3 regions of the Shewanella sp. CAL98-MNA-CIBAN-0140 genome follow, and region 2 is predicted to be linked to each of the others. Evidence: predicted binding sites of a transcription regulator. Region 2 holds the regulator's gene; each other region holds the start of a gene.

Region 1 (8,061 bases), on a different contig from region 2:
TAGCCTGTTAAACAAAGAGCACTTAGTAAAGGTTGAACTAACGCCTATTGCATGGCTGTAATAAACGTTAAAAACTCATCGCGCTAAAAACCACGGTCGATGACATACGCCTCGCCGTTACACTCTAAATAAACAGCACAAGATGGGTAATTAACTTTGCCGCATTGCTTCAACACAATGGCATTACCGCCTCGTTGGGTCACTTGTAATTTGAGTGACTTAATCATTGAAGACGTACTTGGGAGATCATCTAACTTCTCAGGATTCGATGAAATTTCACAATATGAAGTGGTCACATCGCCAAGAAACTGCGCTTTGAACCTGGATATTTCTGTAGAGGTATAGGTATCAACCCCTGCTATCGTAGCGTTGCCTAAAGCAAGTGTACCCGCATTGGTTCGCAGTGACAGGTTAGAGCAACCCGACACTAGCACCGCGATCAACATTGCAGCACTTGATACCGTAAAAACAATCTGCCTCATAAAAATCCTTTTTAAAAAGCATACTCATCAATGTGCTGATGAACATGCTCATAGTCACTATTGTTAAACTAGATTAACGAACTAGATAGCGCAGCTATTTTGCCGAACTATTTTCAACATCTAGGCTTTGGCTTTTAATCCACGTTGCTTAATAAAATACTCACGGGTTAAGCCAAACACGACCGGGCTTAATAACACTAGCGCAATTAAGTTGGGGATCGCCATCATCGCATTCAATGTATCGGCTAGTAGCCAAATAAACTCTAATGAGCTGACGGCGCCTAATGGCACAACTAAGGTCCAAAGAAGACGAAATGGTTTTATCGCTTTATCACCTAAAAGGTACTGAACACACTTTTCGCTGTAAAAACTCCACCCTAGAATAGTGGTAAAAGCAAACACAGCCAATGCGATTGCCACAATGTAATTACCCATGGGCAATGCATGAGAAAAAGCAAGTGAAGTCAATGCCGCGCCGTTTTCACCAGAGGTCCACGCACCAGAGACTATAATTGCCAAACCGGTAATTGAACACACAATAAGCGTGTCAATAAAGGTGCCTAACATCGCCACTAAGCCTTGCTTTACTGGGTTATTGGTTTGTGCAGCGGCATGAGCAATTGGCGCACTACCCAAGCCTGCCTCATTTGAAAACACGCCTCGAGCCACACCAAAACGGATCGCAGCCCACACAGCCGCCCCCGCAAAACCACCTTGAGCCGCGACTGGATTAAACGCACTGTGTATAATTAATAAAAATGCCGCCGGTACTTGATCAGCATTCACAATCAATACCGCTAAACCCGCGGTGATATAAAACACTGTCATCAAGGGCACCAGCTTACCGGCCACTTCAGCAATGCGCTTAATACCGCCCATTAACACCGCACCAACCAGCACCATCAACACCACGCCTGTGACCCAATTAGGTACGCCAAAGTTGCTGCTCATGGCATCGGCAACAGAGTTAGCTTGTACGGTATTACCAATACCAAAACCAGCAATAGATCCAAAAATGGCAAATGCAGTACCTAACCAAGCCCACTTACTGCCTAAGCCATTTTTAATGTAGTACATCGGACCGCCAACGTGGTTACCATTAGCGTCTGTCTCACGAAATTTCACCGCCAGTACCGCTTCCGAAAACTTGGTCGCCATCCCGACAAGCGCTGTACACCACATCCAAAATAATGCCCCTGGACCACCAATAAAAATGGCCGTGGCCACACCGGCAATATTACCGGTTCCGATGGTCGCAGATAAAGACGTCATTAACGCGTTAAACGGGCTAACATCCCCTTTTTCAGTTTCATCAGTGACCTGACGACCCGACCATAATAATTTAAAGCCTCGGTTTAGCTTCAAAATAGGCATAAACTTTAGCCCAATCGACAAAAACAACCCGACGCCTAAAATCATAACCAGCATGGGAACACCCCATACGATACTATTAATCATACTGACAAATTGTGTAACTGCTTCCATGTAAAAACCTCTTATTGAGTAACGACTTATGTCGAAAGTTGTCATTATTATTGTTTTTTAAACGGCTCAATTGCGTTGGAATATAATAACCTTTAGATGACCCCTATATTAGTTAACCATAGCAACTGTGCATGCACAGGTAGTAATCATCGTTAACTTAACAACGCTGTAGCGACATCTGGCTATGATCAACATAAATAGTTTATTGTTCTAGAACGACGTTTAACGTATCCAGACCTTGCTTTACATCAGCACTTATCAAGGTGTCAACGTCGACAAATAAAAACATTACCTTTGTTGAATAAGCACAATGACCACTAAAACCCCAATTAACTTTTGTTTGATTAGTGTTAACGGCTTCGGTGGTCATATAAGCAGGTTTAGTCGCTTCAAAGGGTGAAAAAAACCGTCATTCAAAGTCGATACGTTTACCTTCATCTATGGCGATAATTTGTTGCTCGCCCAAACCTACATTGGGATTTTCACTTGCCTAGGCTGATACAAAAACCACTGTCGCATCCGTACCACGATAGCTTTTCACCATATCGAGATCCTTTTGCGCCTACTTGCTAACGTTATCTTGGTTTTTTAGATAGTTAACATAATCAAAAACCTCAGCAATCGGCCTATCTATGGTAAGAGTGCGGGTGACTAAATAATCTTTTTGAATAAATAGCGCGACAACAAAAGGTATCGCAATAATAGCCGCGGCGATAACGAGCGTTTTTCTCAGCATTAATATCCACTGGTGTACATAAGATATAGGTCAGTCTTTAAGGCTTCGCCAAAAACTAATAATCTCAGTATACCGACTAACAGCAGGCTAACAACAAAAATTAACACCGATTTAACAGTACTATATCATTAAACAAGCCGCTTAAGTTCCTGCAACGAGTAATACTAAAAGTGCGATTGTATTGGCTAAGAAGCGTCTTAAATGATCCGCGCCAGCCACCACTATATCCACTGATCATTTAACCCAGTAAGATCGCTTTTAACCTCGCCCGTATTGACCACACCTTGAGGTTCAATAATCATGATTTTACATTCATCATTCGCCATAGGTTTATGCTCAACACCTTTGGGAACAACCACCATCTCACCTGCCTGAAGCGTAATATCCTTGTCACGAAAAGCAATATGCAAGGTCCCCTCAATCACTATAAATACTTCGTCAGTATCAAGATGTTTATGCCAAACAAACTCACCCGCCACCTTGACTAATTTAAATTGATAATCATTCAATTGTGCAATAACACGTGGCGACCAATGTTGGCTAAACTGGTTAAACTTATCGTTGAAGTTGATGACTTTTGCTTGCATAGCGGCTTCCCCTAATGAGTTATGATTCTGGTTCTGGCGATTGCGATGGCAAGTAAGTTTCGACGGGATCGATATTGAATTGTTGCACCAGCTTAGCCATACATGACTGACAAATACATTGGTTATCCGCTAAAGTAGGCAAAGTGGATGTTGCTTTATACTGCGCAATGACAGATGGCACATGCTGCGCTTGCTTAGCACACCAACAAGCATTGATGTCTAATCCTTGCTCCATCGCACAGCCATTGGTTTGCTGGCATAATGGACAAGTCTGCGCTGTGGGTATTAGTAATGTCATCGCCCTGCCTATGATGGTGAGAATAAATGAGTAGGTAGAGTGACTATAATGACATTTAGCATCATTATGCTCAATAAGCGCTATGGGCATGACATTAGAGTAAATAAATTGAATACCTACAAAAATACCCACCAAGCGTTAACTCAATGGGCATCATTTACAGCGATTCATTGTTTGTAAATCAAAGTTTATATAAATCAAAGCTTATATAAATTAAAGCCTATATAGCTCAAAGCTTACGAACAACTAATATCAAGGTGTAAGACTCTTTTTAAGCGGAAAAACAGGATACGACTCAGTCCCCAAAACAGGCTTACCTGCAACGGATTGACCGTAAAACCCCTGATGCTTATGGTAAGTAGCTTGCGTTTTGCTCACATCGCCGTCAAAACGAGGATCTTGTGGCCGATCAAACGAATTAACATAGGCGGCTACATCCCAAGCTTGCTGAACAGTGAGTTGCACACTTTTACCCAAAGGCATATTTTCATAAATAAAATCAGCAGCGGTATTGACCCTATGCATGCCGGCCCCCCAATTAAAACTTTGAGGGCCCCATAATGGTGGTAATGCTGCAACACCTGCAATTATTTGTCCTTGGCCATCGCCACCATGACATGCTTGGCAATGTGCTTGATATACTGCCACGCCGCGTTCTGGAGAATAAGCTAATTCTGGTTGAGGTGCTTTAGGAAAACCACGCCCAGGTAGCTGGCTTAACGCTGTGATATCTAGATGTTTAGTGATGGAGGCTGGCATAGGAAAATCATCCCGCTTAGCGCCTTTAACCAGCTCAGCATCAGACAATTCAGGCACAGGGCCACTGAGGTTATATTGTTGCATTAATCCACTCATACCGAGCCAGTACGAATAAGCAGATATTGCCACTAATTCGGGCGAACCAGATGCTGGCGCTTTACCATTCATCGAGTAAGTAAAACAGCCTTGAATACGTTCTTGAAAACTGTTTACCTTATCATTTTTCTTACGATAAGCAGGATACGCAAAATAGGCCGCCCATAATGGCGATGAATTAGCTTGTTGCCCTGCATTCATATGACAATTAACACAATTAAGTTGATTGCCAACGTACTTATCGCGCAGTTGCTGAGTATTAACAAACAATTGGTAACCCAGTCGAACTTTGTCACCAAAATCACCTGCAGGAATATCAGTTAATGGCGCAGGTTGTAGATAGATATCAGCCGATTTTTTGTCTACCGATGGCAAGGCAGTTTGACGATCGGGCAATGTGGTTGTGGCCTCAGTAGCTTTTACTGTCAGCTTGGGCGCAGGATCGGTAGACAGCTCATTGGCCTGTAAAGGCACACTAAACAGGACACCAACGGTCATTAGCAATAATAATTTCATAGCCATGTCCTTATTTTAAATTGGCAAAATATTGAGATAAACCATCAATTTCGGCTGCGGTTAATTTCAAGGCAATATTGCCCATCATATTGTCTACATCGCCACTGCGAGTGCCATCTTGCCAGGCTAATAGCTGGGTTTTAAGGTAACTGGCTTGCTGACCGGCTAAGCGAGGGAATTGCCCGCCACCCACTCCCGATGGACCATGACAACTGGTACAAGCCGGAATAGTCCGCGACCAATCACCTTGAAAGGCTATTGCTTCAAAAGGATCGCTAATGGCCACCTTATCACCACGAAATTGCAGCTGGATCTCATCCACTGGCTGGTGACTAAAATAATCTGCTACCACGGCGATATTGTCGCCCTGCACCGTCGCAGCCATGGCTAACATGATCGGATTTTGACGTTTATTTGCGTGGAATAACTTCAGTTGATTGCTAATATATTCAGCCGACAACCCCGCTAAACGAGGGCCGATAATATCGATGCCTTGACCTTGAGCGCCATGGCAGGATGCACACAACTGCGCGACTGCCGGAATAGCTTGTTGTGGGGAAGATGTTTCTGCGGCTTGAGCTTGCATAACATTAACCATCGTTATGCCAGCCAACACACTGAGCACGTAAAAGGATGTTTTCATCATCACACCTCTTTAGTCATTAATTATTGTCATACCACCATAGGCCAAAAAAATTGAAAAAAGAATACGGCAAACGTCTAATATTTAAACAAAAAACCGTTAATATTAAACAAAAAACCCGCTAATGAGACCATTAACGGGGGGTAATTTGAGTAAACGCTACACTCTGTTACTTCGGACGCACACCCAAGGTATGGCAAATAGCATAAGTTAACTCAGCGCGGTTTAGGGTGTAAAAATGAAAATCTTTAACCCCTTCACGAGACAACACTTTCACCATATCAATCGCAACATTAGCCCCGACAAGCTGACGCGTTGCAGCATCGTCATCGAGGCCTTCAAACTGGCGGTGTAACCAATGCGGAATGGCCACGTTAGTCATATCAGCAAAACGCTTGGTCTGCTTAAAGTTAGTCACAGGTAATATCCCCGGGATAATCTCCACATCAATGCCAGCCGTGACGCAGCGATCGCGAAAACGCAAATAAGATTCAACATCGAAGAAAAACTGGGTAATCGCACGGTTGGCGCCAGCATCAATTTTCTTTTTTAAGTGGATTAAATCAGCTTGAGCATTACGCGCATCGGGATGCACTTCTGGATAAGCAGCAACCGAAATATCAAAGTCTGCAACAGAGCGTAATAAGCGCACTAAATCATTAGCAAAACGCGTTGGTTTTGGACTGCCATCAGGTAAGTCCCCCCGCAAGGCAACAATATCTTTAATGCCAGATTTCCAATAATGTTTCGCCAATTCAACTAACTCTTCATCACTGGCATCAACCAAAGTTAAATGCGGCGCGGCAACTAAGTTGGTTTCTTTCTGGATACGCTCAATCACGCTATGAGTTCGGTCGCGGACGCCTGAATTGGCACCATAAGTTACTGACACAAATTTAGGGTTTAACGGTTCTAAGCGACGAATAGAGTTCCACAAGATCTCTTCCATCGCTGGCGTTGAAGGCGGAAAAAACTCAAAAGACACATTAATATCATTTAGCTCAGACAAGCTCTGGTTTAACGATTGGGCATGTTGTGCATGATGAAAAGCCATAATGTGTTCCTTCAACTTCTGTAAAACTTCGGAGTCTATACCAATCAGCAAACTTACATTATTTAGCCGTTTGGACGTCTGTATGTCCATATACTAGTTTAACTGTATTCTAAGTCAAGCTAAAAAACCATCAATGCGGTCAATTTAAGTCTACGCCTAAATTGCAGGCAATACAGATAGCGCTAACTAAGTGGGTTACGCAGACATCGGTGTGTGTCGGCAAGTCTTTATGACACCATGAAGAACTACCATGGGACTAATACCATGGGACTAATACTAAGGGACTAATACTAAGGGGCTAACATCAAGGAAGTTTCGTATGCGATTGATGAGAAGCTAAGCATTACCTTGATCAAGCTTTACCACTTGTTTGATGGGTTAACATGAACTGAGTTTGTAAGTTGACAATGAACCAACGCAGCCGAGAAAATTTATCGTCAGGCATAAAAAAGCCACCCTTTAGGTAGCTTTTAAGCAGTGCGGATAACCTTAAGAAATTACTCGTAATCAGTGGAGTAAGTTTCTTCATAGGTGTGCGAGTAAAGTTCAAACAAGTTGCCAAACGGGTCTTCTAAGTACACCATTTGGGTTAGATTGTTGTCGTCTTCTGGGTGGTAGCGCGTGATATCCATACGTGCTTTACCGCCATATTGCACAGTACGTGCAATTGCACCTTCAAAGTCATCTGTTTGCAAACAAAAGTGGAAGATACCAATACGGGTGAAATCAACTTCATGACGTTCTTGACGATCTTTCATTTCAAACATCTCAACACCAATACCGTCAGTCGTGACTAAGTGTGCAATGTTAAAGCCTTTAAAGCCTTCACCAAAAACGGCCACACACATTCTGCCAATCGCAGTTTCACGTTCTTCTTGAACCTTAGTGTTACCCATTACCACTTTTAGACCCAGCGCTTTAGTGTAAAACTCAACCGCTTTATCCATGTCGCCAACCATCAAACCTACGTGATTCATTTTCATAACTTACTCCTAAAAAACTATTTATTAATTCGTCATTTGTTTCGATGGAGTAATCTTACGGCGAACGAGGCATAAATAAAAATTATCAAATATTATTAAATTAATAATTTTAACTTATGATTTTAATTTATGATTTTTTGGTTAGTTGAAAAAATAGAAGTTAATCAAGCAATGGCTCAGCCTGAGACAATTAGACAAGTCCAGCACAGCAATAAAGCTTGAGATCAATCAGGTAGAAATGCAGTAACGGGTTTTATAAATGGCTGGTAAGTGCAGAGGCAGTGCAGGGAGTTTGATGAACCTAACTAATTGTCAGCAGGCATATTTACTTGGTCAAATAAGCTAATGTTGTCTCTTGATTGGTGAGAGGCTCATATGCTTTAGGGAGATTAATGGCTCTGTCTTTCTATTTCTAGTTCAAT
Region 2 (8,061 bases):
TCACTTGAGCTTGCGGCACTAAGGTCACTAAACTTAACGCATCTTGATAAATAGGTTTCGCATCACGACTCAGTAGTCGGGCAAAACTGCGTCTAAAGTGGTGAGCATCAGCACTGACTAACGCCACCAGGCCTAAATCAGTTTGGGTACTCAATTCTTCAATCGCAAATTCACTGCGGTACCGAGTAAGCAAAGATTGCACTTGTTTCTGGCTTTCAAGAGTAAGGGCGAGTTCAAACTTATGCTGTGCCAACGACCAATAAGCTAACGGCGTGATGCCTGCTTTATCTAAAATCGTCAGTAATGGCTCAATATCTGAGTTCATTTTAAAACTAAACAACAGCACTTCATTTAAGTTGGTGATTACCGGTGCGCTCGCTGATGAACTCAGTGGCGCAATTAAGGTAAAATCTGTGTGTGAGGCATAACTAGAGCGTACAGCTAAACTCACTGCCGTATTAAACAATGGCTGTAAGGTACGAGAATGCAATACTGGCGAACCTAATCGCGCTAAGCGATCCGCTTCCGCTAATGACATACTCTTTAGTAATTTTGCGTCATTAATTTTGTTCGGGTCAGCATTAAATACCCCTTCAACATCAGTCCAAATTGTCACTCTTTCTATGTCGGCTAAACTGGCAATCAAGGTCGCACTAAAGTCTGAACCATTACGGCCTAATAATAAGGTATCACCCTGACGATTAGCACATATAAAACCGGTAATAACTAAACGTTGTTGTGGATGCTGCGCCAATAAGGCTTGAACTTTCTGACGCGACTGCGGCACTAAAATATTAGGTACAGCCCCTTCCTCAGCGACAAGAATAGAGCAAGCATCAACATGATTGGCTGCCACCCCCATTTCTCGTAACAAAGCCGCCATCAGGCGCGCGGACCAACGTTCACCAAAACTCACCACTTGATTAAATTGGTAATCATTGCGTTGCTCTAAGGATAACAGACTGACTAACTGAGATTGGTCAGAAGACAAACGTTCGCGCAAGTCTCGCGCTTGTTCATTGGATAATAATTGTTCAATTAACGTTTGTTGATAGCTAATCAGAATTTGTAGTTGCTCTTGCCACAATTGACTACTGTCACGCAGGCTGAGTAATTTGTATAAAAAGTTAGTCGTTTTTCCGGCGGCGGATACCACCACTAAATCATCACTTTGACCATGTGTAAGAAGAATATGTGCAACACGGCGATAGCAATCTGCATCCGCTAAACTTGAACCACCAAACTTGTGTAAATGACTTCGCGCCATTACTGACTCCTTAAACAACTACGACTTGTGTTGCGACTGCTAGACTTCTATTTTGAAATGAATAGTGTTGCAAGTGCATATTTTTACTATTTTACTTAATTTGGGCAAAACCACAGCTAACTTAAACTCGAATTAAGCTAATTTAAGCCAAATTAAGCTGATTTAATCGCGTTAACAGCAGCTAAGCCAGCTTTAATGTCGGCCACAAGGTCCTCAGCATCTTCAATGCCAACCGATAATCTCAATAAAGTCTCTTTAATACCAGCCTCTTTCCTTGCTTGTGGGTCCATAGCTCTGTGGGTCATCGTGGCCGGAACAGCGACTAAGCTTTCCACTCCGCCTAAACTTTCCGCAATACTAAACAGGGATAATGCCTGTAAAAATGCCTCCACTTCAGCTTCACCACCGAACAACTCAAAGCTTAACATCGCGCCAAAGCCTTGTTGTTGTTTTGCCGCAATGTCGTGACCAGGATGGTCTTTTAATCCCGGATAATACACCTTGGACACCACAGCACTGGCACTCAATAACGCAACAATTTTTTGCGCATTACGCTGATGCTCACGAATTCGCACCGCTAAAGTGCGCAAGCCACGCAAGGTTAAGTAACTGTCAAAAGCAGATCCCGTTAACCCTAACGTATTTGACCACCAATGCAATAATTCACCCACTTCAGCATCTTTAGCCACCACAGCGCCACCCACCACATCACTGTGACCATTAATGTATTTAGTGGTTGAGTGAATAACGATGTCAGCACCCAATAACAAGGGTTGTTGTAATATTGGCGATAAAAAGGTGTTATCTACCGCCACTAACGCACCGACGTCATGGCAGGCTCGGCTAATAGCACTAATATCGACCACCCGCAGCAGTGGATTCGATGGCGTTTCTAACCAGACCATTTTCGGTTTTTGGGCAATGGCTTGGTTCAATGCTTGTGCATCAGTTTGATCAACAACCAACAACTTAAATTGACCTTTTTTAGCCAAATGCGTAAATAGGCGATAACTACCACCATAACAATCATGCGGCACCACTAATAAATCATCTGGACCAAGTAAGCTAGTCACTAAGGTAATGGCGGCCATGCCAGTACAGGTCACTACACCTGTAGCGCCTTGCTCAAGTTTGGCCAGCGCTTCACCTAAAATACAGCGGGTCGGATTACCCGATCGGCTGTAATCAAACTCGCGCGGATTGTTGTGACCATCGAAGGAATAATTGGTTGATAAATAAATTGGGGGCACTATGGCGCCATGCTGTGTGTCTGTTTCAATACCCTGGCGAACGGCCAATGTGGCGCTTTGATGCTTAGTCATAATTGACTCCTAAAAATGTCACAAACACACAAAGAGATGTCTAGACGTCTAAATCTACCGAAGAGATCTTCATCCGTCAACAAAAATAGACGCTTAGACGTCTAAACATCAAGAAATCTATTTGCATCGAGATTAAATATTCGCAATAATTTGACTAGAGAGTGTAACGGTTTAAAATCTGCACCGTATTTATCGTTAAGGGTAAGTTAATGACTGAATGGAATGGCGAATATATCAGCCCATATGCCGAACACGGCAAAAAAAGTGAACAAGTAAAAAAGATAACAGTTTCTATACCTCTAAAAGTACTAAAAATACTGACAGATGAGCGTACCAGACGCCAGATAAACAATCTGCGTCATGCAACCAACAGTGAACTGCTGTGCGAAGCATTTTTGCATGCGTACACAGGTCAACCTTTGCCTTATGATATTGATTTATCAAAAGATCAACCTGACAGCATTCCAAGTGAAGCGAAAAAATTAATGGATGATATGGGGATCGAGTGGGAAGAGCTCGAATAATTCACTGGTTAGTGATTACCTCACAAACTGTTAAACTGCCCTTTTAAGAAGCAGTGATGTTGTTAACGAGAATTTATGATGCCATTTATCGATCCAACAACCTTGATACTGGCATCAGTTATCGTGTTTTTTGGCGCACTAACCCAAAGCTTAATTGGTTTTGGGTTAGCCGTTGTTGCCAGCCCGCTGCTGTACATTGTTAATCCTCAATTAGTCCCAGTGCCCATTATTGCCATGGGTTTTGCTATCTCTGCCATGACACTTTTTCGAGAGCGCGGACACTTACAGTTTAATGGTCTGCAATATGCGCTATTAGGCCGTATTCCTGGGGGATTCTTAGGTGCTGGATTATTATTGTTTGCGCCCCAACCCATATTAGGCTTAATTATTGCGGCTATTGTGTTTATTGCCGTGATCCTGAGTACCTATCGCGTTACCGCACCAATAAATCGCAGCAGTTTATTTATCGCCGGGGTATTTTCGGGCATATTTGCTAATATCGCTGCCATTGGAGGTCCACCAATGGCTATATTGCTTGCAGGCAAAGATGCCAGTCAATTTCGAGCCGCATTATCAGCCTTCTTTGTCTTTAGCTCATTAATTGCGCTAGCTATTCTAGCTGTTGTTGGCTTAGTTGAGCTCAAGCACTTATGGTTATCACTGTTGTTATTGCCTTCAGTGATTGCGGGCTACCTTGTCGCTGGCCGATTAATTGGCCGCATCGATAAAGAAAAAACCCGTATGGCGACATTAATATTATGTAGCATTAGCGCAACAATATTGGTCATCATGTCGGTCAACACATTAATCTCTGCTAATTAATCTCTGCCTATTAACAGCCCCTTTTTTTTATCGCATACGATTCAGACATAAACAACAACACATTCTTATATGTGGCCGAACATCTATCACTACCTAGTACCATGTTACCTAACAAAATTTTATCCTCTGCACAATAGATCTGCATCACAGTTGTTCATTAGATTTCTTTCAATTAACTTTTTTTCAATTAGATTTTTCTCATGAATATGATCTACTTCAAATTAACAATACCTATTTTTAGGTAACATTCTTTACAGCAAAGAAATGATCACATGTTGCTAATGCTTCAACCATAAAAAAGCTCTATAGAGGATAAAATGATGAACACATACGTTAAAGTTGGTATCGCAATCGCCATTGCATTATCACTCGGTAGCCAAGTAATGGCAGCCGATGGTGGTAACCCTAAAAAAGGCAAACACCTGTACAAAAAAGAATGTAAAGCGTGCCACAGTGTCAATAGTGAAGGCGTAGAACTCACTCCAATGACAAAAACCATGAGCCAGTGGGATCGATTTTTTACCCGTGATATGCACAAAGCTAAACCCGCCATTTTTGAAGCCTTATCAGAAAAAGACCTGAAAGACATTCAACAGTTTTTGTATGATCACGCAGCTGATTCAGACCAACCAGCAACCTGCGGTTAAATCATCAATGCTGAGCACCTTTTCGTCCTAAGCGAAAATATCAGCCAATAAACAAACCGAAAAAAATAGTGGGGCTTAGCCTCAGGGAAACTTACACCAAAAAATTGCCAAATTGAACTGACCATTTGGCAATTAACGGGGAGAAATACCATGAGAACTCTCATCTCAATATTAGTTGCCAACGCTCTTTTTATGAGTAGTGCAAGTCTAGCGGCAGACACTGATTCACAAAAAATTGCCGACCTGAAACAACAGCTTGCTAGCGTTACCGATGATCTTGACTACTTAAGCTCGCGGGTTGACAAAACCGAGCGTCATACTGCCTTAGATAGAGTCGCAATCACAGGTGATTTTAGAACCAAAGCACATTCATTACATTATCAAAATGTCACTTGGAACCCAGCCATGAATGTCAATTTTTCTGACTTTGGCGCTAAAGCCATGTCAGGAGTATTTGGCGATCCTAATAGTGCCACTTCACCATTAGGCCAAATGATGATGGCTAACCCTGATTTAGCCAGCGCGTTTCAAAGCGGTGCGCTAAATGGCGTTATGCCAATGCTGTTAGGTCAAAAAACTCAACAAGATATTGATAACGATATATTTTATACCACGCGGTTGCGCCTAAACATTAATGCCAAAGTATGGGATAACGTCAGCTTTGCCGGACGCTTGACCATGTTTAAGAGCTGGGGAGACTCTAGCGGGGTTAAAGTGTTTGACTCGTGGAACTCATTCACCATGGACGGCACCAGTAGCGGCAGCACCAGTGGTGATGAATTAAAAGTAGAACGCGCCTATTTTAACTGGAAAGACATTAACGGTAGCGGCACGTACCTTTCTATCGGACGTCGCCCCTCAACGTACGGCCCACCAAGTCATTATCGTGAAAATGAACTCAGAGGCGGCACGCCATCAGGTCACTTAGTCAATTTCAACTTCGATGGCCTAACCTTAGGTTACAATCTGGGTGATATCACCGGCATTGAAGGCCAAACCGTGCGTTTTTGCTATGGTCAAGGCTTTGAGTCGCAATACGGCAATGGCGAATTGTTTGGTGACATCATCACCAAAGACACTCACCTCGGTGGTTTTAATATCGACGTTATCAACGACGGTAACCACTTCTTGCAGTTCACTTTATTCGGCGCTAAAGATGTCAATGATGGCTTCACAGGCACCATGGCATTCCCAACTCAACTCGCGGGTATCTTTGCCCCAACCATGTATCAAGACATGCAAAAGTTTGACAACTTTAACTTCGTCACCCGAGTACAGCCTAGTGGTGTAATTGGAGATATATATTTAGGTGGATTAGGTTATGCCTATGAATCCGATGACGACATGAAAGTGTTTGCTTCACTCGGTTGGACTCGTGCAGAACCTAACGGTAATGCAGGTTTGTTCGGTGGCATGTTAAGCGATGCAGTATTTGAAGCAGAACTTAACAGCACGGGTACAGAAATTATTATGGTACCAAAAGAAACGGTTGATAGTGACACCAAAGATGGCTATGGCATTTATGTGGGTATGCAAATACCTGCACCATACGGTAAATTCGGCTTGGAGTATAACTACGGTTCTAAATACTGGAGTCCCTTCACCCAAGCTCAAGATGACCCTATTGGCAGTAAGTTAGCCACCCGTGGTCATGTTGCCGAAGCCTATTATATCTTTGATATTAATCCAAAAATGTTTATCAAGTTAGCCGGTTTGTATTACGACTATGAATATACCGGAAGTGGCTCACCAGTAGGTTCACCTCTGAAAGTTGACGATGTGATTGCCGGTAACGCTTACTCCATGCTGCCAGTGGTCGACACCGCCTATGACGTTAATGCTTCACTAACGATTAACTTCTAACTTAAATCTCTAACTTGGCCCCCCTGAGCACAAGCTCAGGGGTAAGGATAAACATCATGAAACTATTATCAGCACTGGCTGTATTACTGTTATTAAGCAGTAGCGCGCAGGCTGCATTTGACCATAAAGAGGCGCTGAAAGGGCCTTTTGCCAATGGCCCTGAAGTGACGACACAATGCTTAACATGCCATAAAGAACATGCTGAAGAGTTTATGAAGTCTTCACATTGGACTTGGGAATTGGAACAAGAATTACCTGGTCGCACCGTTAAGAGAGGAAAGAAAAACAGCATCAACAATTTTTGTGTGTCGATAGCGGGTAATGAACCGCGCTGCACCAGTTGTCATGCGGGTTATGGTTGGAAAGATTCTACATTCGACTTTAAAGACATGAGCAAAGTGGACTGCTTAGTCTGTCACGACACGACTGGTACTTACATAAAAGACCCTGTTGGTGCCGGCGAGGCCTTAGCAAGAGTCAATTTAGCCCGCGTAGCACAAAATGTGGGTGCACCAGTGCGCGATAATTGCGGCAGTTGCCACTTTTACGGCGGCGGCGGTGATGGTGTTAAACATGGCGATTTAGACTCCTCCATGTCTTACCCAGACAAAGCCACCGATGTGCACATGGACACCGATGGTAACGATTTCCAATGCCAAACTTGTCATGTCACCGAAAATCATCAAATTACCGGTAATGCGATGGGAGTATCGCCAGGTGGTGAAAATCATATTGGTTGTGAAAACTGCCATGATGCAGCTCCACATCAAAATAAAAGACTGAACACTCATACAGCAGCCGTGGCGTGTCAGACATGTCATATTCCATCATTTGCTAAAAATCTAACCACCAAAATGCGTTGGGATTGGTCAACCGCAGGTCAAGATATTCCTGTAACGACAGATCAATACGGCAAGCACACCTATATGAAAAAGAAAGGTAGCTTTATTTGGCAAAAAGACGTGAAACCACAATATGCTTGGTTTAATGGCTACGCCGATGCTTACATGCCTGGCGACAAAATGGACCCAGCTAAAGTGCTTAAATTAGCTTATCCATTAGGTGATATTAACGATCCTAAAGCCAAAATCTACCCATTTAAAGTGCATACAGGCAAACAAATTTATGACACTGAACTCAACATCTTACTGACGCCTAAAATTTACGGTGAAGGTGGCTACTGGAGTGAATTTGATTGGGACTTAGCCGCAAAACTGGGAATGGAAGCTAACCCAACCATGATAGAGAAAGGACTCAAGTACAGTGGTAATCATGGTTTTGTTGAAACCGTAATGTGGTGGCGTGTCAACCACATGGTGTCACCAAAAGACAAGGCATTACAATGTAATGACTGTCATAACAAAGGCGAGCGTTTAGACTGGAAAGCCCTTGGTTATGATGGCGACCCAATGAAAAACCGCAAAGGTATTAAACACACTAAAGCAGACTAGAACAGACTAGAAATGCGATAAGCTGAAACAAAAAAACCGCCATCGACTTTTACGATGGCGGTTTTTTATTAGCTAAAAAGTCAGCTAAAAATCCAATCCTTGGCACTCAAAGTCTTGTTCAATACCACTAATAGGATCGGTGAACCGTAACCGTTTCGCTAATAG
Region 3 (8,061 bases), on a different contig from region 2:
GGGATATCAGGATACTGCTCAAGAGCGGCTGCCATTAAGTATTTTAAAAATTGTGGGCGAGCATATTTACGTGCACCGGCAGAGGCCTGAACAATCACAGGGCTGTCAGTGGCTTCAGCGGCTTGCATAATTGCACGCATTTGCTCAAGGTTGTTAACGTTAAAAGCAGGGACGCCATAACCATGCTCTGCAGCGTGGTCAAGCAGTTGTCGTAGAGAGATAAGAGCCATTTTGTTCTCCAATAATAGGGTGATTACTCACCTAGGTCGCTATCGTTTGGACGGATTTTTTACTCTGTCGCGGCTAAAAAATAACAGTGACAGAGCGGTTTTTTTTATAATAATTATTAGGTTTACGCTACAAATACTTGATGTGTGAACTAAGCGCCACGCTTTTCAAGCATTGCTACTGCGGGTAATTCTTTGCCTTCTAAAAACTCAAGGAAAGCCCCCCCACCGGTTGAAATATAAGACACTTTGTCTGCAATATTGTACTTATCGACTGCCGCCAGGGTGTCACCACCGCCAGCAATAGAAAATGCTTTGGAATTTGCGATCGCTTCGGCGATACGCTTAGTGCCTTCGCCGAATTGATCAAATTCAAACACGCCCACTGGACCATTCCAGACGATCGTGCCCGCTTGTTCAATAATTTTAGCTAAGGCTTCTGCGCTGTCAGGACCAATATCAAAAATCATATCGCTGTCAGTCACCTCGCTAACCGATTTAAGCGTCGCGGCAGCCGTTGGACTAAACTCACTCGCGACTACCACGTCAGTAGGAACCGGAATATCACCACCACGACTTCGGGCATTGGCCACTAGACGCTTGGCCTCTTCTACTAAATCAGCTTCATACAGTGACTTACCTACTTTATAGCCTGCTGCAGCAATAAAGGTATTAGCAATACCGCCGCCCACAACAAGTTGGTCAACTTTAGTTGAAAGGCTTTCAAGTACGGTTAATTTAGTCGACACTTTAGAACCACCAACAATCGCCACCATTGGACGAGCTGGATTATCAAGCGCTTTGCCTAGTGCATCTAATTCTTGGGCTAATAACGGGCCAGCACAGGCAATGGGGGCATACACACCGACGCCATGAGTAGATGCTTGGGCACGATGAGCCGTTCCAAATGCGTCCATAACATACACATCACATAATGCGGCCATTTTTTTAGATAATGCTTCATCGTTTTTACCTTCGCCAATATTAAAGCGAACGTTTTCAAATACGACGACTTCGCCAACATTAACCTCAACACCATCAAGATAATCACTCACTAAACGCACTGAGCAATCTAACGCTTTCGTTAAATAATCCACTACAGGTTGCATTGAGAATTCGGCGTTGAACACACCTTCTGTTGGGCGGCCTAAATGTGACATCACCATGACTGCGGCGCCTTTTTGCAGCGCAAGTTTAATCGTTGGCAATGACGCCCGTAAACGCGCATCACTGGTCACAACGCCATCGCTGACAGGCACGTTTAAATCTTCACGAATAAGCACCCGCTTATTTTGTAGATCTAAATCTGTCATGTTAATAATTGCCATAATTAGCAGTTCCTTTTTAAGTTAATACAAAGTCTTTGTGCGCAACCGGCTTAACCCATTACGGCATAATCTGTTTATGTTACCGATCTAATTTTGCTTGGATCATCGCTAAACTGGTATCAAGCATGCGGTTGGCATAACCCCATTCGTTATCGCACCATAATAATAATTTGACCAAGTGGCCAGCGCTAACACGGGTTTGGGTACCATCGACAATACTTGAACGTGGATCATGGTTAAAGTCACACGATACCAGAGGCTCGTCAGTATAGCCTAAAATACCATTAAAACTTCCGTTTGAGGCAAGTTCTAACACACTGTTGATCTGTTCAATATTGACTTTTTTCTCAAGGGTGACGGATAAATCGATCGCGGTCACATTAATGGTGGGCACACGCACAGAAATAGCTTCAAACTTATCTTTCATGTGCGGCAAAATACGTTCGATGCCTCGAGCTAATTTAGTATCAACAGGAATAATGGACTGGCCTGCGGCGCGCGTTCGACGTAAATCATCATGATAAGCGTCAATGACCTGCTGATCATTCATCGCCGAGTGAATAGTCGTAATAGCCCCACTTTTAATTTCAAAATGCTTATCCAATACATCGATAACCGGGACAATACAATTGGTAGTGCAAGACGCATTAGAAATAACCGTATGGTCTGCACGCAATAAATCATGATTAACACCATACACAATGGTTGCATCAACATCTGCAGAAGAAGGATGGCTAATCAGCACTTGCTTAGCGCCAGCATGAATGTGTGCTTCGCAAGCTTGACGATCAATTAAGCTGCCGGTGGCTTCATAAACGATATCAATATCAAGCTCAGCCCAAGGCAATAAGTTAGCATCAGCTTGATTGAGTAACAAAATACTGTCATCACCAATAAGCAACTGATCACCCTTTAGCTTAACGTTATGCTTGAAACGACCATGAGTAGTGTCGTATTGGGTTAAATGACAAATAGCTTCTGGCTTTGCCAGCTCATTAATCGCCACAATTTGAATTTGTTGACGTTTACCAGATTCGTACAGTGCACGAAGTATTGAGCGGCCAATCCGGCCATAACCATTAATTGCAACTCGAATCATTTAGGGTCCAGTATCATTCACCGAGGTACCTATGGTGTCATCAACTATTGTAGAAACACTGACACATAAGTGACTTAGTAAATGTTATTTAGTGTGAATTAAAGACATAAAAATAACGGCCTGCAATAGTATTGCAGGCCGTTATTATACAGATTAACCACCTAATAGATAAGTGTTTAATCTCAGATGATTATCCTAAAGATTGGACAGTTTTTACTACATTATCAACAGTGAAGCCGAAATGCTTAAGTAAATCACCACCAGGGGCTGACTCACCGAAGGTCGTCATACCCACTACGCCACCATCAAAACCAATATACTTGTACCAGAAATCTGTATGTGCAGCTTCAATGGCAACACGTTTAGTGACACCTTTTGGCAAGACAGATTCTTTGTAGGCAGCATCTTGCTTATCAAACTCAGTCGTAGAAGGCATAGAAACCACACGCACTTTTTGACCTAACTTGGTTAACTCGACGGCAGAATCCATCGCCAATTGCACTTCACTGCCGGTGGCAATCAAAATCACCTCTGCAGTGCCTTGACAATCAGACAGTACATAACCACCTTTAGTCACGTTAGCTAATTGCTCAGTGCTACGCGCTTGTGCTTTAAGACCCTGACGGCTAAAGACTAGCGCTGTTGGTGCATTGCGACGTTCAATCGCCACTTTCCATGAAACAGCCGTTTCAGCTGCATCACATGGACGCCATACGGCCATATTTGGCGTTAAGCGCAAGTTAGCTAATTGCTCAACAGGCTGATGGGTTGGACCATCTTCACCTTGACCAATTGAGTCATGGGTATACACGAAAATATTTTGAATACCCATTAATGCAGACATACGTACTGCGTTACGCGCATATTCCATAAACATCATGAAGGTTGCACCATAGTTAATAAAACCACCATGCAATGATGCGCCGTTCATAATACCGCTCATGCCAAATTCACGTACACCGTAATAGATGTAGTTACCGGCAGGATCGTCTTGAATACCTTTTGAACCAGACCAAAGCGTTAAATTAGAACCGGCTAAGTCTGCGCTACCACCGAGTAATTCTGGCAACATGGCACCGAAGAAACCTATGGCATTTTGCGATGCTTTACGGCTGGCAATACCTTCAGCTTTATCTTGGCTTTGTTGGATAAAAGCTTGTGCTTTAGATTCGAAATCTGCAGGTAAATCACCTTTTAATACCCGGCGATCATATTCTGCAGCGAGTTCTGGAAATGCAGCTTGATAAGCGCCAAATTTTTCATTCCATAATGATTCATTGGCCACACCTTTTTGCTTAGCATCCCAACCAGCATAAACATCAGATGGGATTTCAAAAGGAGCATGTGGCCAGTTTAAGAACTCACGAGCCGCGGCGATTTCAGCATCACCTAATGGTGCACCATGGCAATCATGGCTACCCGATTTGTTAGGCGAACCGAAACCAATAATGGTTTTACAGCAAATCATCGATGGCTTGTCAGTGACTGATTTGGCTTGTTCAATTGCAGCACGGATAGCGTCTGGATCATGACCATCTACACCCGCAATAACATGCCAGCCATAGGCTTCAAAACGCTTAGGCGTATCGTCGGTAAACCAACCTTCAACATGACCATCGATAGAAATACCGTTGTCATCCCAAAATGCCACTAACTTACCAAGACCCAATGTGCCCGCTAATGAACTGGCTTCGTGAGAAATACCTTCCATTAAACAACCATCGCCTAAGAAACAGTAGGTAAAGTGATCAACAATCTCGTGGCCTGGGCGATTAAACTGAGCCGCTAAGGTTTTTTCAGCAATTGCCATACCAACAGCATTACTGAGCCCCGCGCCTAAAGGACCGGTTGTGGTTTCAATGCCAGGGGTGTAACCATATTCTGGATGACCAGGGGTTTTTGAATGTAATTGACGGAATTGTTTTAGCTCTTCAATTGGCAATTCATAACCCGATAAATGCAGTAAAGAGTATATAAGCATAGAGCCATGACCGTTTGATAGTACAAAACGATCGCGATCGACCCAGTTAGGATTAGTTGGATTGTGCTTTAGAAAATCATTCCATAGCACTTCGGCAATATCAGCCATACCCATAGGGGCACCTGGATGACCAGAATTGGCTTTTTGAACCGCATCCATACTTAGGGCGCGAATGGCGTTAGCGAGTACTTTACGAGATGACATGCTCTCTCCTGCTTGTTTGTGAGTAGCTGACAATTGTGAAGTCATATTTTCCCCTACTAGGCGATGTGACGCAAATTAAAATTTCTCACATTGCATATTTATACCCAAACGACCTCGAAAGACAGGATTGTGCATGTCCAGAATTGACCCAGTTCAAGGGTCTAGGAATAGAGCGCCTGCGGCTGCTAGGAGCGGACTCTGTCCTACTAGGGACAGCTTCAGAAACGATAACAAGAGATAACAAGCGAACGCTGCGCTCACGGATAGAGCGGTCTAGCACCTAGGCTCGTGGCTTATCATCTCTTGATATCGCTCGTCACCGCTTGTCATCTCAGGAATAGGGACCGCTTCGCTGCTAAGATTTTATAGCATCAAGCAGCGAAGCGACCTAGTACCTAGCCATATGCTCAAATACCAATGAAGGGCATTGATGAGCTAAGTCATTATTTATTGACAGTCAAGCTTGAAAACAGCGCCATATCAGTCAAACATAACCTTATATCGCCATTTAAAGCCTAATAATCAACCCTGATATTGTTCAATTTTTGGCACTAAAGTGATTATAAAAAACCATAAAAACATCTAAAATTATTTATAATCAATTAGTTAATTAGCAACGAAGCTAAAAATAGTTATTTTGAATATAAAATATTCATGCATCACTGCACAATTATAAAGTTAAATTCGTATAGGGGGGGTGTTATCAGATTCGATTTCGACTAAAATAGACGTCTAGACGTATATTCAAATGCAACCAACGAGATTTTCCTATTATGGCAAAGCACTTGTTTACCTCTGAGTCTGTCTCAGAAGGTCATCCAGATAAAATCGCCGATCAGATTTCTGATGCGGTATTAGACGCAATACTTGAGCAAGATCCAAAAGCTCGTGTTGCGTGCGAAACATATGTTAAAACCGGTATGGTATTAGTGGGCGGCGAAGTCACCACTTCTGCTTGGGTAGATATTGAAGAAATTACCCGTAAAACCGTGCGCGAAATCGGTTACACCAATTCGGATATGGGTTTTGATGCAGATTCATGTGCTGTACTGAACGCCATTGGCAAACAGTCACCAGACATTAATCAAGGTGTTGATCGCTCAGATCCGGCTGAACAAGGCGCGGGTGACCAGGGCTTAATGTTTGGCTATGCCAGCAATGAAACCGATGTATTGATGCCTGCACCTATCACTTACGCGCACAAATTAGTTAAGCGTCAGTCTGAAGTGCGTAAAGATGGCACCCTACCTTGGTTACGCCCAGATGCGAAAAGCCAAGTAACGTTTGCCTATGACGATGGCAAAATCATCGGTATCGATGCGATTGTATTGTCAACGCAACATCGTGAAGACGTGAAACAAGCTGATTTGATTGAAGCGGTAATGGAAACCATCATCAAGCCTGTATTACCGGCACAATGGTTAAATAAAGACACTAAATACTTTATTAATCCTACCGGTCGCTTTGTAATTGGTGGACCTGTTGGTGATTGTGGTTTAACCGGACGTAAGATTATCGTAGATACTTACGGCGGAATGGCCCGTCATGGCGGCGGAGCATTCTCTGGTAAAGACCCATCTAAAGTAGATCGAAGTGCCGCTTACGCTGCACGTTATGTGGCTAAAAACATTGTTGCGGCTGGCCTTGCTGATCGCTGTGAACTTCAAGTGTCTTACGCCATTGGTGTGGCAGAGCCAACATCTATCAGTATTGAAACATTCGGTACCGGTAAAGTGTCTGAAGAAGTGTTAATCAAATTGATTCGTCAACACTTTGAGTTACGTCCATATGGCTTAACGGCAATGCTAGATTTGGCACGTCCAATCTACCAACAAACCGCTGCTTATGGTCATTTCGGTCGCGATATATTCCCTTGGGAAGCGACAGATAAAGCTGAAATCCTTCGGGCTGATGCTGGGCTATAATGAAGAAACGCATATCGTCTTAGCCTAGCGACTTTAGGCTAAGCAAAACGATATCAAAAATAAAACCGCCATTGGCGGTTTTATTTTATCTGATTTATTAGACTATTATTTGATCTCACAAATGGCTCACGTTATGTATCACCCCACTTGGCTAGACACAAAGATAACGGCAAACCACCAGCCATCTGTTGCGACTAAATCCATTGCGGTTAACCCAAGAGCAACTAATCCGACTGCGATTGAACTCACGGCTATCAAGCACTGTGCCAGTAAACTTTCTGCTATAAAAGCGTGGTCTGCACTCAAATTATTTTATCGTCAGCATATGCCTTATGCTCGATTAGCCCAAAAAGAAGCGGTTGCAGTGATTCATCACCTACACTCTTCTGGCACAGATAGCACAGACTTAAATCAGCAAACAATCGTTGCCGCAATAAGAATTAAACCGATAGGCCAATATCAATTGATAAGTGGATTATTAGTCCATCCTCACTATCGTGGCCAACAACTTTCAAGTCAGTTATTGCAATTTATCGCGCCCAAATTAACGAGTAGACATTGCTTCTTATTTGCCCACCCCTGGTTAATTGGCTTATATCAACGGCAGCACTTTATGGTGATAGACCCGAGTGCGTTTGCTAGGTTACCGGCAGAGATAATGCAGTTATATCATCGATATCACAGTGAGCAACGGCCATTAGTGATAATGCAACTCCATGACGCTGAAGTGACAGCGCCATAAATACGGGGTGATAGGCTCATTAACAATGATCAAAATGAGCCGTTTCAACACACATAAACGATACTTGCGGCATGGTCATTACTGGCACCACTTTGACACAAATTGACGCCTTATTAATCCGCTCGACTTGGGTAAACAATGTAATCGCTGCATGGTAATCATTGGTTACCCCACAAAATAACCACGTTTGTTGCCAGCACACAAAATATCCCGACGGCTGCAACTGTGGATCATCTTCATCTTGTAAATCAGCTGCAACACACTCAAACGTCTCACTCGCGTCAGTCAATACCGCAGCAATCAGCTTCATATTGTCAAACGCCGATAACCTTAAGCCAAGGTAAGGTAAAAAAAGGGTTTCAAAGTCAGTACTCATAATATTCCTAATAAATAACCTCAGCTCGGGATAGCAAACGATAATCAAACAACTCTTTGTCCTGCTATCGGTGTTGCATTGACTGACAATAGGGCCACAACTAACACGTCAATGTCCCTTGTTAGCAAAGCCAATGGCCAGTTTGATATTGCAGACTTGAAATAAATCGGTTTTTATCG

What was found. The regulator MetJ, encoded in region 2, represses methionine synthesis genes. The targets are predictions, from matches to a motif close to TAGACGTCTAGACGTCTA.
Region 1: the regulator MetJ is predicted to act here: its motif matches at 6,720-6,737, upstream of metF (methylenetetrahydrofolate reductase).
Region 3: the regulator MetJ is predicted to act here: its motif matches at 5,565-5,582, upstream of metK (methionine adenosyltransferase).

Annotation. Positions count from the first base shown of each region.
Region 1 is NZ_JBEOPI010000055.1:588-8,648, reverse strand. Features, by position in the region: gene AAEY93_RS19320 (hypothetical protein) at 84-482, opposite strand; gene AAEY93_RS19315 (alanine/glycine:cation symporter family protein) at 603-1,967, opposite strand; gene AAEY93_RS19310 (hypothetical protein) at 2,530-2,703, opposite strand; gene AAEY93_RS19305 (cupin domain-containing protein) at 2,925-3,290, opposite strand; gene AAEY93_RS19300 (cysteine-rich CWC family protein) at 3,310-3,588, opposite strand; gene AAEY93_RS19295 (c-type cytochrome) at 3,841-4,959, opposite strand; gene AAEY93_RS19290 (c-type cytochrome) at 4,970-5,557, opposite strand; gene metF (methylenetetrahydrofolate reductase) at 5,772-6,656, opposite strand; gene AAEY93_RS19280 (VOC family protein) at 7,154-7,639, opposite strand; gene AAEY93_RS19275 (3'-5' exonuclease) at 8,029-8,061, opposite strand, start outside.
Region 2 is NZ_JBEOPI010000053.1:1,793-9,853, forward strand. Features, by position in the region: gene AAEY93_RS19090 (bifunctional aspartate kinase/homoserine dehydrogenase II) at 1-1,267, opposite strand, end outside; gene metB (cystathionine gamma-synthase) at 1,420-2,589, opposite strand; gene metJ (met regulon transcriptional regulator MetJ) at 2,799-3,113, shown strand; gene AAEY93_RS19105 (sulfite exporter TauE/SafE family protein) at 3,189-3,935, shown strand; gene AAEY93_RS19110 (c-type cytochrome) at 4,253-4,582, shown strand; gene AAEY93_RS19115 (DUF3373 domain-containing protein) at 4,733-6,445, shown strand; gene AAEY93_RS19120 (tetrathionate reductase family octaheme c-type cytochrome) at 6,502-7,896, shown strand; gene AAEY93_RS19125 (pseudouridine synthase) at 7,981-8,061, opposite strand, start outside.
Region 3 is NZ_JBEOPI010000038.1:5,386-13,446, reverse strand. Features, by position in the region: gene fba (class II fructose-bisphosphate aldolase) at 1-230, opposite strand, end outside; gene AAEY93_RS16795 (phosphoglycerate kinase) at 380-1,555, opposite strand; gene epd (erythrose-4-phosphate dehydrogenase) at 1,635-2,654, opposite strand; gene tkt (transketolase) at 2,845-4,839, opposite strand; gene metK (methionine adenosyltransferase) at 5,613-6,764, shown strand; gene AAEY93_RS16775 (GNAT family N-acetyltransferase) at 6,898-7,506, shown strand; gene AAEY93_RS16770 (hypothetical protein) at 7,526-7,882, opposite strand.